DNA from 3 places in the Fictibacillus sp. WQ 8-8 genome. Region 3 is predicted to be linked to each of the others. Evidence: predicted binding sites of a transcription regulator. Region 3 holds the regulator's gene; each other region holds the start of a gene.
The links. Region 3 encodes Rex, which represses fermentation and respiration genes when NADH is low (regulators of the CRP and FNR family bind a similar motif). Its sites were predicted from a motif close to TTGTGAAATATTTCACAA; they were not measured.
Positions count from the first base shown of each region.

Region 1: the regulator Rex is predicted to act here: its motif matches at 3,084-3,101, upstream of M1K46_RS01530 (ubiquinol oxidase subunit II).
Region 2: the regulator Rex is predicted to act here: its motif matches at 2,960-2,977, upstream of qoxA (cytochrome aa3 quinol oxidase subunit II).

Region 1 is NZ_JAMXKG010000001.1:290,426-295,368, reverse strand. Features, by position in the region: partial or broken gene M1K46_RS01555 (VOC family protein) at 1-69, shown strand, start outside; gene M1K46_RS01550 (ArsR/SmtB family transcription factor) at 196-543, shown strand; gene M1K46_RS01545 (arsenic transporter) at 559-1,857, shown strand; gene arsC (arsenate reductase (thioredoxin)) at 1,881-2,300, shown strand; gene M1K46_RS01535 (cupin domain-containing protein) at 2,345-2,941, opposite strand; gene M1K46_RS01530 (ubiquinol oxidase subunit II) at 3,200-4,111, shown strand; gene qoxB (cytochrome aa3 quinol oxidase subunit I) at 4,139-4,943, shown strand, end outside.
Region 2 is NZ_JAMXKG010000002.1:247,083-252,025, forward strand. Features, by position in the region: gene qoxB (cytochrome aa3 quinol oxidase subunit I) at 1-1,929, opposite strand, end outside; gene qoxA (cytochrome aa3 quinol oxidase subunit II) at 1,948-2,898, opposite strand; gene M1K46_RS04955 (hypothetical protein) at 3,118-3,405, opposite strand; gene M1K46_RS04960 (DEAD/DEAH box helicase) at 3,429-4,655, opposite strand; gene M1K46_RS04965 (L-threonine 3-dehydrogenase) at 4,828-4,943, opposite strand, start outside.
Region 3 is NZ_JAMXKG010000016.1:8,395-13,337, reverse strand. Features, by position in the region: gene solA (N-methyl-L-tryptophan oxidase) at 1-170, opposite strand, end outside; gene tatC (twin-arginine translocase subunit TatC) at 207-977, opposite strand; gene M1K46_RS21795 (twin-arginine translocase TatA/TatE family subunit) at 995-1,186, opposite strand; gene M1K46_RS21790 (redox-sensing transcriptional repressor Rex) at 1,220-1,867, opposite strand; gene moaC (cyclic pyranopterin monophosphate synthase MoaC) at 1,917-2,405, opposite strand; gene M1K46_RS21780 (ABC-F family ATP-binding cassette domain-containing protein) at 2,636-4,573, shown strand; gene tsaD (tRNA (adenosine(37)-N6)-threonylcarbamoyltransferase complex transferase subunit TsaD) at 4,879-4,943, opposite strand, start outside.

The sequences.
Region 1 (4,943 bases), on a different contig from region 3:
TGGGAATTCTTTTATACGAAGAGTGATAGAGAAGTACATGAACCAACAAAATCAGCGTCTTGCTGCTAAATCATACTATGTCACCTGTTATTCTGGCAGGTGACTTTTTGTTGATACGAATTTATGGTTGCGTACATAAGTATATACTTATATAATGATGACGGATAATGTAATGATATTGGAGGTGCTTGCTGGATGGCCAGTCAAGAATTAAAATTGGAAACCGCTGCTAACATACTAAAATTATTAGGCGATAAAACACGGTTAGCCATGGTGAAAATATTGTCTGAGAACGAATGCTGTGTCTGTGAATTTGTCAATCTGTTTCAGATGAGCCAGCCAGCCGTTAGTCAGCACCTGCGAAAGTTAAGGGATATCGGTTTAGTTAAAGAACGGAGAAACGGGCAATGGATCTATTATTCATTAAATGCTGCTTATCCTTTTCGTTCGTTTGTCCTGCAAGTCATTCAGGGCTTACCGAGTCAGCAGTATCGTATAGAAGAATTAGAGGCACAGGGAAAACGAATTTCTTGTGATAGTTAAGGAGGTATTATATTTGTGAGTTCAGTCATTATTGCCAGTATCATTTTTTTAGCCACACTGACGTTTGTGATCTGGCAGCCAAGAGGTCTTAGTATTGGATGGTCAGCTTGTGGAGGAGCTCTTATTGCTTTGCTCTTTCAAGTGGTCTCCTTTCAGGATGTAATAGATGTAACGGGAATTGTTTGGAACGCTACTCTCACATTTGTTGCTATTATCATTATTTCTCTTATTTTAGATGAGGTAGGGTTCTTTGAGTGGGCGGCTCTTCATGTGGCCCGCTATGCAAATGGAAACGGGATCAGAATGTTTTTGCTGGTAACGGTATTAGGAGCAGTGGTGTCCGCTTTCTTTGCCAACGACGGAGCTGCGTTAATCTTAACTCCTATCGTTTTAGCGATGGTTCGCCATTTGAAATTTGAGCACAAAATGGTGATCCCATTTATCATGGCCAGCGGGTTTATTGCAGATACGACTTCCTTGCCGCTGATCGTCAGCAATCTGGTGAATATTGTTTCAGCCGACTTTTTCGGCATCAGTTTTTCAGAGTATGCCAGCCGTATGATTATTCCCAATCTCTTTAGTCTGCTGGCAAGCATTCTTGTACTCTATCTGTATTTCAGAAAAAGCATACCAAAGACATACGATGTCAATCAGCTGAAAAAACCGGCAGAGGCCATTAAAGATGTAAAAATGTTTACATTGTCATGGTATGTATTAGCTGTTCTGCTCGCTGGATACTTTATAGGAGAATTCTTCTCTGTACCTGTATCCTTCATCGCAGGAGTCATCGCGGTTATTTTCTTGGCAGCTGCAAGAAAAAGCTCAGCCGTCCAGACAAGAACAGTAATAAAAGGTGCACCTTGGGCGGTCGTATTCTTTTCCATCGGTATGTATGTTGTCGTGTATGGTTTGCGAAATGCAGGACTGACCAATTTATTGGCTAGTGCCATTGAATCCGTCACACATCATGGACTATTTGCAGGAACGATAGGAATGGGCTTTATCGCAGCAGTCATCTCTTCTGTGATGAATAATATGCCAACCGTTATGATTGATGCGTTAGCCATATCTGATACCCATACTACAGGTGTCATGAGGGAAGCCTTGATTTATGCGAACGTGATCGGTTCGGACTTGGGGCCGAAACTTACACCGATTGGTTCGTTAGCTACATTATTATGGCTTCATGTGCTGAATACTAAAGGCGTGAAAATAACATGGGGATACTACTTTAAAATTGGGGTCGTTTTAACCGTTCCAACCTTGTTTATAACGTTGACAGGTCTCTATCTATGGTTAATTATCCTTCATTAAATTGAGTTAAGGAGTGTTTGAGAATGGCTAAAAAAACAATCTATTTCTTATGTACCGGAAATTCATGCAGAAGCCAGATGGCAGAAGGCTGGGCTAAAAAGCATCTTGGTGAAGAATGGGAAGTAAAAAGCGCAGGGATTGAAGCACATGGCTTAAATCCCAATGCGGTTAAAGCGATGAATGAAGTGGAGATTGATATTTCGAATCAAACGTCTGACATCATTGATCCCGATATTTTAAATAACGCAGATCTTGTTGTCACGCTCTGCGGGGATGCGGCTGACAAGTGCCCGATGACTCCTCCGCATGTAAAACGAGATCACTGGGGATTTGATGATCCGGCGAAAGCGGAAGGAACAGAAGAAGAAAAATGGAAGGTGTTCCAGCGCGTCCGTGATGAAATCGGAGAACGTATCGCAACGTTCGCGAAAACAGGAAAATAACAAGCAAGGCTTACCCGTCGAGGTAAGCCTTTTTTTTTGCCGTTTTAATATGGCGGATGATAGAAAGTCTGAGGATAATGGCTTGGATAATACTGATCTTGGCGTTGTTCTCCACTGCAGTTTTTCGGCGGCCCGATAAACGTGGTGGACTGGACGGGTGCGACCGTTTGGATCCATTGTTTTTCATTCATGCAATATGTGTGAGCCATGATGTTGGACGGGGTGAATTTTAAAAGATCGGAACCCAGGATGACATCCGGGGTCGGTGAGTTGAATATAGCCAGCAGGTGGGTTTGGTCAGATGTAGCCACTTCATAATGCCACCAGCCTTGAGGAACGTTAGCAACCTGCCGGGGTCCGATCGGATAGTGATGGAACTGTTTCGTAAAAGGATTGAAGATGGAAACAACAGCAGAACCGGAAATGCAGTACACAAGCTCTGCGGCATTTTGGTGATAATGAGGTTCGACGACGTTATTGGTGCTCAAGAAAATGTCCAATAAGGAAACATTGTCTAACGTGTTTAACTGCTGGATTCCCAAAACATTTATATAATTCTCGCGGTCTTTGGTGAACACGTTGCTGCTGACATCGGCGGTGTATTGAGTGGATGGTGATGTGTAATCCAGGTTTTGTACCATAGTTTACCCTCTTTCTTTTGGCAGATGGTCACTACCATACCCTATGCAGATGCCCAGATGGCGTGAAAGTATTTTTTCCTGCTGCGGCCTCATTTGTCCACTTTGTGACAAATGAAGCAGAACAAGCCTTATTTTTATGAAAGTGTGATTTATATCACATATGAGAAAAGCCCCTCCGTTATAGCATGAAATAGTACTTATTACACTCCGTCAGGAAGATAGAAACACTGTTTCAGGTTATGAAAGGAGAGGTCACACATGAAGAAACATACGTCCGGCTATCTTTGGAAGGTTTCTGCTCTGGGCATCACACTGTTAGCACTTCTAACAGGATGCGACCGGCGGTATCTCGTCTTTAATCCGTCCGGCCCTGTCGCGCAAAAGGAGCTTGACTTAATTGTATTGTCAGCGGTTTTATGTGCCGCTGTGGTGATACCGGTTTTAGTTTTGCTGTTTTATATCGTATACAGGTACCGTGACAAACCGGGCAATAAAGCACCGTATACGCCAGAGTGGAATGACAGCAAAATATTGGAGATCGTGTGGTGGGGAATTCCGGTCATCATTATTTGTATTTTAGGCGTTTACACTGCCAAAACAACGTATTCTCTTGTCAAACCGCCGGTGACGGATGTAAAACCGATTACCATTCAGGTCACCTCACTCGATTGGAAGTGGCTGTTTCAGTATCCCGATCAAAAAATTGCGACTGTCAACTATGCGGAAATTCCGGCTGGCGTTCCAGTTCAATTCCAATTAACATCGGATTCGATGATGAACTCGTTCTGGGTTCCGGAGCTTGGCGGACAAGAATATACGATGCCGGGAATGGCGATGCGGCTCTGGCTGCAGGCGGAAAAACCGGGAACGTACTTTGGATCTGGTGCCAACTTTACCGGAAAAGGTTTTGCCCATATGAAATTTAAGGTGGTTGCCAAGCCGCAGGCTGAATTCAACCAATGGGCACAACAAATTAAAAAATCAGCTCCGGCGCTAACTCAGGAGAGATATGATCTGCTGACGAAAAAAGGACTGGCAGAGAAACAATCATTTTCTTCGTATCCTGAATCCTTGTTTCATGAAACGATCGACCGCAACGGCGGCAAATATATGAAGCCTGAGATGAAGCACGGGGGACATGACATGTCGATGATGGACCACGATAAATAATAGAAAAGAAGAAAGGGGGAAAAACAGATGGCAGACAAGGCGAAAGGATTTTTTGTAACCGGCGATCCGCTGATTTACGGCGCGGATGTTGCCATTGTGATCACGCTTCTTGGTATTTTGGTTTTTCTTACGTTTTTCAAAAAATGGGGCTGGCTGTGGCGCGAGTGGCTCACAACCGTTGATCATAAAAAAATCGGAATTATGTATTTGGTATCCTCCCTCCTCATGCTGTTCAGGGGAGGAGTTGACGCACTGCTCATGAGAATGCAGCTGGCGTTTCCGAATTCACACTTTTTGGATTCCCAGCATTACAATGAGATTTTTACGACGCATGGCACAATCATGATTTTGTTTATGGCGATGCCCTTTATGTTTGCACTGTTTAACATTGTGGTGCCGCTGCAGCTCGGAGCGCGCGATGTCGCATATCCGTTCTTGAACGCGCTGAGCTTTTGGCTGTTTTTCTTTGGCGCCATGCTGTTCAACTTATCCTTTGTTGTGGGAGGATCACCGGATGCCGGCTGGCTAAGCTATCCGCCGTTATCCGAACTTGCGGGAAGCCCGGGGCCGGGACAAAACTTTTATATCTGGGGAATTCAAATCTCGGGGATTGGAAGCCTGGCAACAGGAATCAACTTTCTCGTCACCATTTTAAAGATGCGTGCTCCCGGCATGAAACTCATGAAGATGCCGCTGTTCTCCTGGTCTGTACTGGCCAGCTGCATCACGATCATCTTCGCATTTCCTGTATTGACGGTAACGCTGGCGCTATTGTTTGTTGACCGCTTTTTCGGTGCCCATATCTTTACGGCAACCGGCGGCGGAAACCCGA
Region 2 (4,943 bases), on a different contig from region 3:
TTCAGTTTCTTTTATTTCTTCAACACTTACATAGTAACCTTCATTTTTATCAAATGAGCGGATGATTAGGGTAATGAATACGCCGATCAATCCGACAATCCCCATCCAGTACCATTCGAACACTAATCCGAAACCTGCAACGAAGAAGCAGGACGCCATAGCAAATGGTACTCCTGAGTTATCAGGCATATGAATCGGTTTAATATCAGCGAGTTTTGGTGTTACATCATGGTTTTCATGTCGCATAGTCTCAACCGGATCCAAACCTTTTACAGTTGGAGTAACCGCAAAGTTATAGTGCGGCGGTACAGCTGACGTTGTTGCCCACTCAAGTGTACGTCCAAGACCCCAAGAGTCACCAGTGTTTTCACGCTCTGAGTAACGGAAGCTGTAGTAGATGTTATAAACAAGGGCCAGGAATCCGATACCCATCACGAACGCTCCTACAGTAGAGACCATATTAAGATCTCCCCAGCCTGATGCTGCGCTGTACGTGTAAACACGGCGAGGCATTCCATCAAGGCCCAGGAAATACTGCGGGAAGAAACATACGTTAAATCCGATCATGAACAACCAGAATACCCATTTACCAATACGTTCATTCAGCTTGTAGCCGAACATTTTCGGATACCAGAATACAAGTCCTGCGAAACACCCAAAGACTGTTCCGGCGATCAATACATAGTGGAAGTGAGATACAAGGAAGTACGTGTTATGGTACTGGTAGTCAGCTGCAGCCATCGCAAGCATGACACCCGTTACTCCACCGACAACAAAGTTTACGATAAATCCTAGTGCCCAAAGCATTGGTGTCGTAAATGAGATCCTACCTTTGTACATCGTAAACAACCAGTTAAAGATCTTAATACCGGTCGGAATACCAATCAGCATGGTACTGATCGAGAATGCAGTGTTAACTGCTGCTCCTGAGCCCATTGTGAAGAAGTGATGGACCCAAACCAGGAAGCTGTATGCTGCGATAAGGACCATCGCCCATACCATCGCTTTGTAACCGAAAAGCACCTTGCGGGCAAATGTACTGATAATCTCTGAGAACAAACCGAATGCAGGAAGGATAACGATGTATACTTCCGGGTGGCCCCAAAGCCAGAACAAGTTCGCCCATAGCATATCCATCCCCGCTCCTTGAAGCGTGAAGAAATGAGCTCCGAATAAACGGTCAAATGTCATAAGTGCAAGCGCTACTGTAAGAATAGGGAACGCGAACACGATGATGACCATAGTAATGAGTGCAGACCAAGTGAACATTGGCATTCTGAACAATGTCATGCCTGGCGCTCGCATTTTTAAAATCGTTACCAGGAAGTTAATACCCGTTAACAGGGTACCAATCCCGGAGATCTGAAGACCGAGCAAGTAGTAGTTCTGTCCTGGTCCAGGACTTAACTCATTACCGGCAAGCGGCATGTAGGCTGTCCAACCAGCAGATGGTGATCCACCGATAACGAACGAGATGTTAAAGAGCATTGCTCCGATAAAGAACGTCCAGAAACTTACGGCATTCAAATAAGGGAATGCAACGTCACGTGCTCCAATTTGAAGCGGGATAACTACGTTGATCAAACCAATCAAGAACGGCATCGCCATGAAGATGATCATGATCGTACCGTGTGTTGTAAAGATTTCGTTATAGTGCTGGGCATCAAGGAATTTCGCATCCGGTACAGCAAGCTGTGTACGCATTAGCAATGCATCGACACCACCGCGGAATAGCATAAGAACCGCAGAAGCGATGTACATGATTCCTAACTTTTTATGGTCAACGGTAGTGAGCCATTCTTTCCAAAGCCACTGCCATTTTTTAAAATATGTCAGATAAAATAGAAGTCCGATTACTGTTAAACCGATGGAAACGTCCGCACCGTAAATCAGCGGGTCACCGGTAACAAAAAATTCATCCCATTTCATAATTTAGTGCCTCCTCTATTAATGAGAATGAGATTCCCCATGAGAGTCTTGTTCCGGCTTGTTCGCATCTTTCGCTTTTGAACCGTGCGGGTTTTGCGGAACTACTCCTAAGCGTTCACGGGTCTTCACTGCATAGTCTCTATCTTTAGCGTGATCTACCCATTTTAAATGTGTGGATGAGAATGTCATCTTCTTGGCTTCGCCTTGAAGCATTAACTGATCATACTGCTTTTTAGACAACTCAGGCGCCTTGCTCTTCGTATCTTTTGCCCATTTGTCAAAATCAGTCTGTGAAACAGAATTCACATCAAAAATCTGGTGGGTGAATCCTTCACCATTATAGTTTGCATTTCGACCTGCAAATTTGCCTTTATGATCCGCCTGCAGATAAAGCGTTGTTTCCATACCTGGCATCGCGTACTTTTGACCCCCAAGTGCAGGAACCCAGAATGACGACATGGAATCTGCTGAAGTCAGCTTGAATTCCACCGTCCGGTCTTCCGGGATATTAATGTAGTTGACGGTTTCAATGCCTTGCTCCGGATAAGAGAAAATCCATTTCCAGTCAACTGCCGTCGCCGTAATGACGATCGGTTCTTGGTGTGCAGAAGCCTGTGGCGGTTTCTCAAGATCATAAATGGTCTTAATCGTCGGAATAGACAAAGCGATTGTAATAAGAATCGGGATAACCGTCCAGAGTATTTCTAATTTCTTGCTTCCCTCTTGTTCAGGTTCCCAGTTGGACATATCTTTTCTGTTTTCACGGTATTTAACAACAATCACCGTGAGCAGGATATACACTACAAGTAGAATAAGTGCCATGAATCCTATAGAATAAAGAATAAGATCCTTCTGCTGAGCCGCAACAGGTCCTTTCGGATCTAGAACTATATAATTGCTGCAACCGCCTAAGAAAAATACGGACAGCATAAGTCCTAACGCAAAAAACGGTCTTAACCGCTTAAACACTAGGCCCACCTTCCTTCCTGTAAACATATATGTGAGATTTCTCACTGTAAACTTACTAAGTTTGTGCTTTCGTTCACATAATAACAAATTTCCCCCAAAAATAGACCATCTTTTATGAACTGTCATAAGTTCTTCATGTAAATTTCACTAGTTTATCACATATTCATCAAAGAATGTTCATATTTTTGGAATTTACTTCTTGCTCTTCCATTTCACGATTTATCCCTGTACGAAATGAAAAAGCCGCCTGTTCGGCGACTTTTTTACCGTTCTAAATTCTTTATTTCCTTTAAAAGGATAGATTAAACCAAGTATACAATTTAAATTCATGACAATGTTCCACATGGAACGTTTTTTCTTCATGATTCGACGTGTTTTTTTATGGATTCCGGATGATAGACCATCTTTCCCATCTTCGCATAAAACCAACCTGTACCCTTCGTTTTCCAGCATCCTCATGATTAACCGTGCGAGACGGCGATCGTCTTCAGCCAGTAAAATTTTCATGCGATCCTTCTCCTGTACGGTTGTCAGCGCCTCCGTGGCTTTCTGCTGCTTTTCTGATACTGCGGTCTTGCTCCCGCACGGCGGCTCTGCATCTTGTCATTCGTTTCAGAGCGGCTTCCCTCCTTCTTTTTTTCCGGTTTTTCCAGCCGCTGTTTTTGTATCTTCTGCTTAATTCCTTTTTCAATCAACTCTAAAAAATTGCGGTCTTTTGCCGCAACCATCGTCACGGCAAGCCCCTTGCTGCCGGCTCGTCCCGTTCGTCCGATACGGTGGATATAACTTTCTGTATCTTGAGGAATATCGTAATTGATGACATGGGTCACACCTTCAACATCCAGGCCCCTTGCCGCAACATCTGTAGCGATCAGGTAGCGGATTTCTCCCTGCCGGAAGGCATGCATTACCGCTTCCCGTTTAGCCTGGGTGAGATCGCCATGCAGTTCGTCTGCCTGATATCCCGCTTCCTTCAAAGCTTCATTCAGTTTGCTTACCCGCCGCTTCGTCCGGCAAAAAATAATAGCAAGATACGGACGGTGCAGCTCCAGAAGCAGCTTCAAGTCATCCTGCTTTGAGCGGTCTGTCGTCTCAATAACCCGTTGTCTGATTTCTTTTAAGGTGATTTGTGTCTTCTTCACCGTAATCTTTGCTGGATCTTTCATATACGTTCCTGCAAGCTTTACAATTTCAGAAGGCATCGTTGCGGAAAAAAGCATCATCTGCCGGTTCTCTTCTGGTGTCTGATCAATAATTTCTTCAACATCCTGCAAAAATCCGATATGAAGCATCTGATCCGCCTCATCTAAAACCAGCATGGAGACGTGTGACAGATCAATGGTTCCTCGTCTTACATGGTCCAGCAAACGTCCTGGTGTGGCGATGACAACCTGCACCTTACCGCCGAGTTTATGCATTTGCTGAATAACATCTTGTCCCCCATAAACGGGCAGGACATCAATTCCCATTGAACTGCTCAGCTTTTTTACTTCTTCCGCCACCTGGATAGCAAGTTCTCTTGTCGGCGTCACGATCAGTGCTTGGATAGCTTCATTCTCCTGGTCAATCCGCTGCAGCATCGGTACGGCAAAAGCCATCGTTTTCCCGGTTCCTGTCTGGGATTTTGCAATCACATCTTTTCCTTCTAACAGCAGCGGGATCGCCTGCTCCTGAATCATTGTCGGCTGGGCAATCCCATAGTCAGCTAACGTTTTCCGGAGCAGAGGATTCACCTGTAAAGCTTCAAAACCACCCATAAGCAAGTCTCCTTCCTTTTCTTAAATTACTTGGTTAGAGCAATATTATTAATGCTCTTTCTTGTTGAACTTCGCATACTGATGCTGAAAGAGGACTCAAGTCTATTACCCCTATAGTAAGCATGTACCTTTTAAAAAAGAGAGCCATATTAAGGCTCCCTTTTTCTTCGTATTAATTTGCTACTTTGTTATTCAGCTTGTCGTTCAGCTTCAACAGCATATCTGCTGTCATTTTATCCAAGTCATAGTCCGCTTTAAAGCCCCATTCCGCTATAGCTGCTGAAGAAT
Region 3 (4,943 bases):
CCCTCTGCGTACGCATACCTTATCATTCTTGTATCCCCGTGGTGGCTGCCTTTGTTGTGCGGTGGATCATATGAATCTAACAATAAGGTTCTTTTTCCGCTCTTCGATAAAAAAGATCCTGCCGCCATTCCCATAGAACCGGCTCCAATGACAATAACATCATAGTGCATGATTTATTACCTCCATCTATAAAAAAACACACCTCATTAATCGAGATGTGTCTTTTCCAATTCAAGATCAAGCATAGCCTCTTCTTCTGCTTTCAGCCGCTTTTTATAGGCATTGGCCGAAATTAAAATACTGATCTCATACAGAATGATGAGCGGAACGGTGATGGTCAAGTGTGAAATCAGCTCTGGAGGACTGATCAGACCTGCCACAACGATAATTCCAAAATAAGCGAATCTCCTGATCTTTCGTAAAAAATGAGGAGTAACAAGCCCAAGCCTTGTTAAGAACATGACAAGGACCGGAAACTGAAACAACAAACCAAACGGCAGTATTAAACTGAACAAAAATGAAAAATACTCGTTAATCCCATATTCCCCTTCGACATTCAGCGAATTCGCAATGTTCGACATGAAATGAACGACGAGCGGAAACAGAATGAAGTAGCCGAAGCTCAGTCCGGCTGCAAACAGCAGAAAGGAAATCGGAATGTAAGAGAGTGTTACTTTTCTTTCATTTTCAAAAAGACCGGGGCTGATAAAAGCCCATATTTGATAGAGCGCCACCGGCAGGGAAAGCAAAAGCGCAATAATAAAAGCAAAATCTATATATACCTTCAGAGGATCGGTAAGATTAAACGCGTTCATCTGGATGTCTTTTGCTACATTGTCACTTTGCAAATAAACAATGACGGGCTTGGCAAAAAAGAGACCCACAACCATAAAGAGAAAAAAGAAAACGGCCGTAATGACGATACGGTTTCTTAATTCACCCAAATGGTCGTAGACCGGCATGTTTTTATCTGTCATTTTGTTCATCCTAACTGCTACTTCTGTTCGTTTTGGAGAGACTCTTTTTCTTTCTTGTCGTTATCATGATCATCCATGAGTCCCTGTGTCGCATTTTTAAATTCTCTTAACGTTTTTCCTGCTGCCCGTCCAAGTTCCGGAAGCTTTTTCGGTCCAAATACGACTAATGCGGCCGCGGCGATAAACACTGCACTACCTGCTCCAATCATTCCAGACACCTCCTTTACTGCAAAATGGAAAATCTAAAAATCAACTGATGGGTAATGTTTCATAAAATAAATCAAAGACTGCAATTCCACTGCTAAATCAATATGATGCACCCTGATCTCGGCCGGCAGTGTCAGGCGCGCAGGTGTAAAGTTCAAGATGCCTTTGATCCCAGCCCGAACGAGCTGGTCGGCAATAAACTGGGCAGAGCCCACTGGAACGGTCAGGATGGCGACTTCTACATCACTTTCCTGAAGCTCCGCTACTATGTTGTCAATAGAATGGATCGGAACTCCAGCTACTTCTTTTCCTACCTTGGCCGGATCCACGTCAAAAGCGACCTGGATGACTGTATTATTGTTTTTTATAAAGTTATAGTGCAGGAAAGCGGTCCCTAAATTTCCAACGCCAATCAAAGCAACCTTTGTTACTTCATCCTGGTTAAGCGTTTTCCGGAAAAAAGATAATAAATAGTTTACGTTGTAGCCGTAACCCTTTTTCCCGAGAGCACCGAAGTAGGAAAAATCCCTTCTGATCGTTGCTGAGTCTACTTTTACTGCTTCGCTAAGCTCTGCAGAAGATACCCGCTGCTTTCCTGAAATGGAAAGGTTTTTCAGAAAACGGTAATAAAGCGGAAGCCTCTTGGCAGTTGCCTGCGGTATTTTTATCTGTTCCTGATTCATATTAGAGCCCTCCACTATCAGAAAGCTTATCTACAGTTTACCATATTTTTTAAGTGGTACGTTGAAAATCCCCGTTTTTTCCGCCGGTTTTGCTCTGCAAAAAGGTTGGTCCAATGATCATTCCCTTATCCACGGCCTTGCACATGTCATAAACGGTTAACGCTGCGGCACTCGCTGCAGTCAAAGCTTCCATTTCAACACCGGTATTGCCTTTTGTTTTCACGGCTGCTTCAATATGCAGCCTGTACTGTTCTTTATTTTCTTCTTCCCATTGAAACGTAATATCTACACCCGTCAGGGACAGAGGATGGCACATTGGAATCCAGTCGGATGTTTTTTTCGCTGCCATAATGCCTGCGACCTGCGCAACGGCAAGGACATCGCCTTTACGAAACGAGCCTTCTGATATTTTTGTGTAGATTTCCTTGTTAACAGCGATTGAGCTTCTGGCTGCAGCTGTACGGACCGTCGCATCCTTTTCGGAGATGTCTACCATTTTTGCTCTTCCTTGTTCGTTAAAATGCGTAAAAGATTCCATAACCTTCTCCTTCTTCCTAGAATATACACTATCTTTGAAATCTATGGCGGATGATTTGCACTTTAATTCTAACGAAATGTTGAACATTGATTAGTTGCTCCGCTTCGCTTATGTAAGCTACACTAAGAGTAGACAGAATTCAGCAATACAGGCTAATCGAGCAGCATCTCATATCGCATTCAGTCTGTGAACCTTGTTATTCGTCGATAGGAATTTGAGGTGACTATACATTGATTATTTTGCAAGTGAATGACTTAACAAAATCATTTGGGGCTGACCCTATTTTATCGAATATTAAGCTGGAAGTCCAAACCCGCGACAGAATCGCGCTTGTCGGAAGAAATGGAGCAGGCAAATCCACGCTTTTAAAAATCATTACCGGTGACATGTCCTACGATTCAGGACAGCTGATCATGCCAAAAGGCGTCCGAGCCGGTTATCTAGCCCAGGACACTGGCCTTGAGTCCGAACTGTCCATCTGGGATGAGATGATCAGCGTGTTCGAGCCGCTTCGGAAGATGGAAAAGCAGCTGCGCAGCATGGAGAGCCGAATGGGCGAACCTGCGCTGACCGCAGATGAAGCAGCCTACAATAAACTGCTAAAAGAGTATGATGAACTGCAGATTCAGTTCAGGGAAGCGGGCGGCTATCAATACGAATCGGACATCCGCACGGTACTTCACGGCTTTCAATTCAGCGGGTTTGACCCGTCAACTCCCGTGCAGACATTAAGCGGAGGGCAGAAAACACGCCTTGCGCTGGCTAAACTGCTCCTTACAAAGCCAGACCTTTTAATACTGGACGAGCCGACCAACCACCTGGACATTGAAACACTCTCATGGCTTGAGCAATATTTGCAGTCCTATCCCGGCGCGATCCTGCTCGTCTCGCATGACCGCTACTTCCTGGATAAAATCGTGACGACGGTCTATGAGATCTCCCGCCATCGCTCTTCCAAGTTTAAAGGCAACTACACGCAGTATCTGGAACAAAAAGCAGAACGCCTTGCACTGGATATGAAAGCCTATGAGAAGCAGCAGGATGAGATCGCCAAGCTTCAGGATTTTGTTCAAAAAAACCTCGTCCGGGCCTCTACCACTAAACGTGCACAGAGCCGCAGAAAGCAGCTTGAGAAAATGGAAGTCATGGACAAGCCGCTTGGTGATGAAAAGTCCGCTTCCTTCTTGTTCGATATAGAACGCCAAAGCGGCAATGACGTATTAAAGCTTGAACAGGTCGCTACCGGTTATGAGGACGGTGTGCCGCTCATCACTAACATTGACTATCATGTTTCCCGCCAGGACAGCGTCGCGCTAGTCGGGCCGAACGGCATCGGAAAGTCCACTCTTTTAAAGGCCATCTTAAAACAGCTGCCTTTATTGGAAGGAAACATCGCTTACGGCGCCAATGTGAAGATCGGCCATTATGAACAAGAGCAGGCGAACCTCAGCTCCAATAAAACATTGCTGAACGAACTCTGGGACGAGTATCCGGACAAAACGGAAAAAGAAATCCGAACCGTTCTAGGCAACTTTCTGTTCAGCGGGGATGACGTACTCAAGTATGTCAATGAGCTGAGCGGCGGCCAAAAAGCCCGGCTTGCTCTGGCTAAACTGATGATGCAAAAAGCCAACCTGCTGTTATTGGACGAACCGACAAACCATCTGGATCTCGACAGCAAAGAAGTTCTTGAACAGGCACTCATCAATTTTCCCGGTACTATAGTTTTCGTTTCTCATGACCGTTATTTCATCAATCGGATTGCCACCAAGGTCGCTGAGCTTTCACGGACGAAAATTACAAATTATCTCGGTGACTATGATTATTATATTGCGAAAAAAACCGAGACGCGAGAACGTGAAGAACTAAAAAACAAAAGTCTCCCTTCCTCCCCGCAAGCGGATGAACCCGCCTCAGCCGGAGCGTATAAACAGGACAAGGCGGCTAAACGCGAGGACCGAAAGCGGCAGAGGAGAATTGAAGAAATAGAGACCCTCTTGGAGAAGCTTGAAACCGAGCAGGCTGTTCATGAAGAAGCGTTATGTGATCCCGCCGTTTACCAGGATTATGAGAAAACGCAGGAACATAATGAAAAGATCGAACAGATCAAAGCAGAAACTGAGCATCTTATGGAAGAATGGGAACTGCTCCAGCTCGAAGAAGAATAATGATTCACAACAGCGGTGCCAGGCACCGTTGTTTTTATTTTGCGATAATTCACAGTATCCACAAGGTTATGCACAGCTTTTATAGATAATAACTCTTTCATCAACATAGTTATACACATTATCCACAGTTTCATAAAATGTTATCCACATTATTTTATGCACAGGCATAGAAAGCAGTTTTATTGCTTTTTTTTCATTTATTCACATTATCCTCTGTCTTGTGGATAACTTTGTCCACATCTCACTAAAGCACCAAAATGCCTCAACAAAAAAATCCCTTCTCACATGTAGAAGGGATTCTTACGTTATTGTGCCTCTAAATCGAGACCTGGTACACCATTGAGTGCCCAGTCTGCTCTTTTTCCTTTTT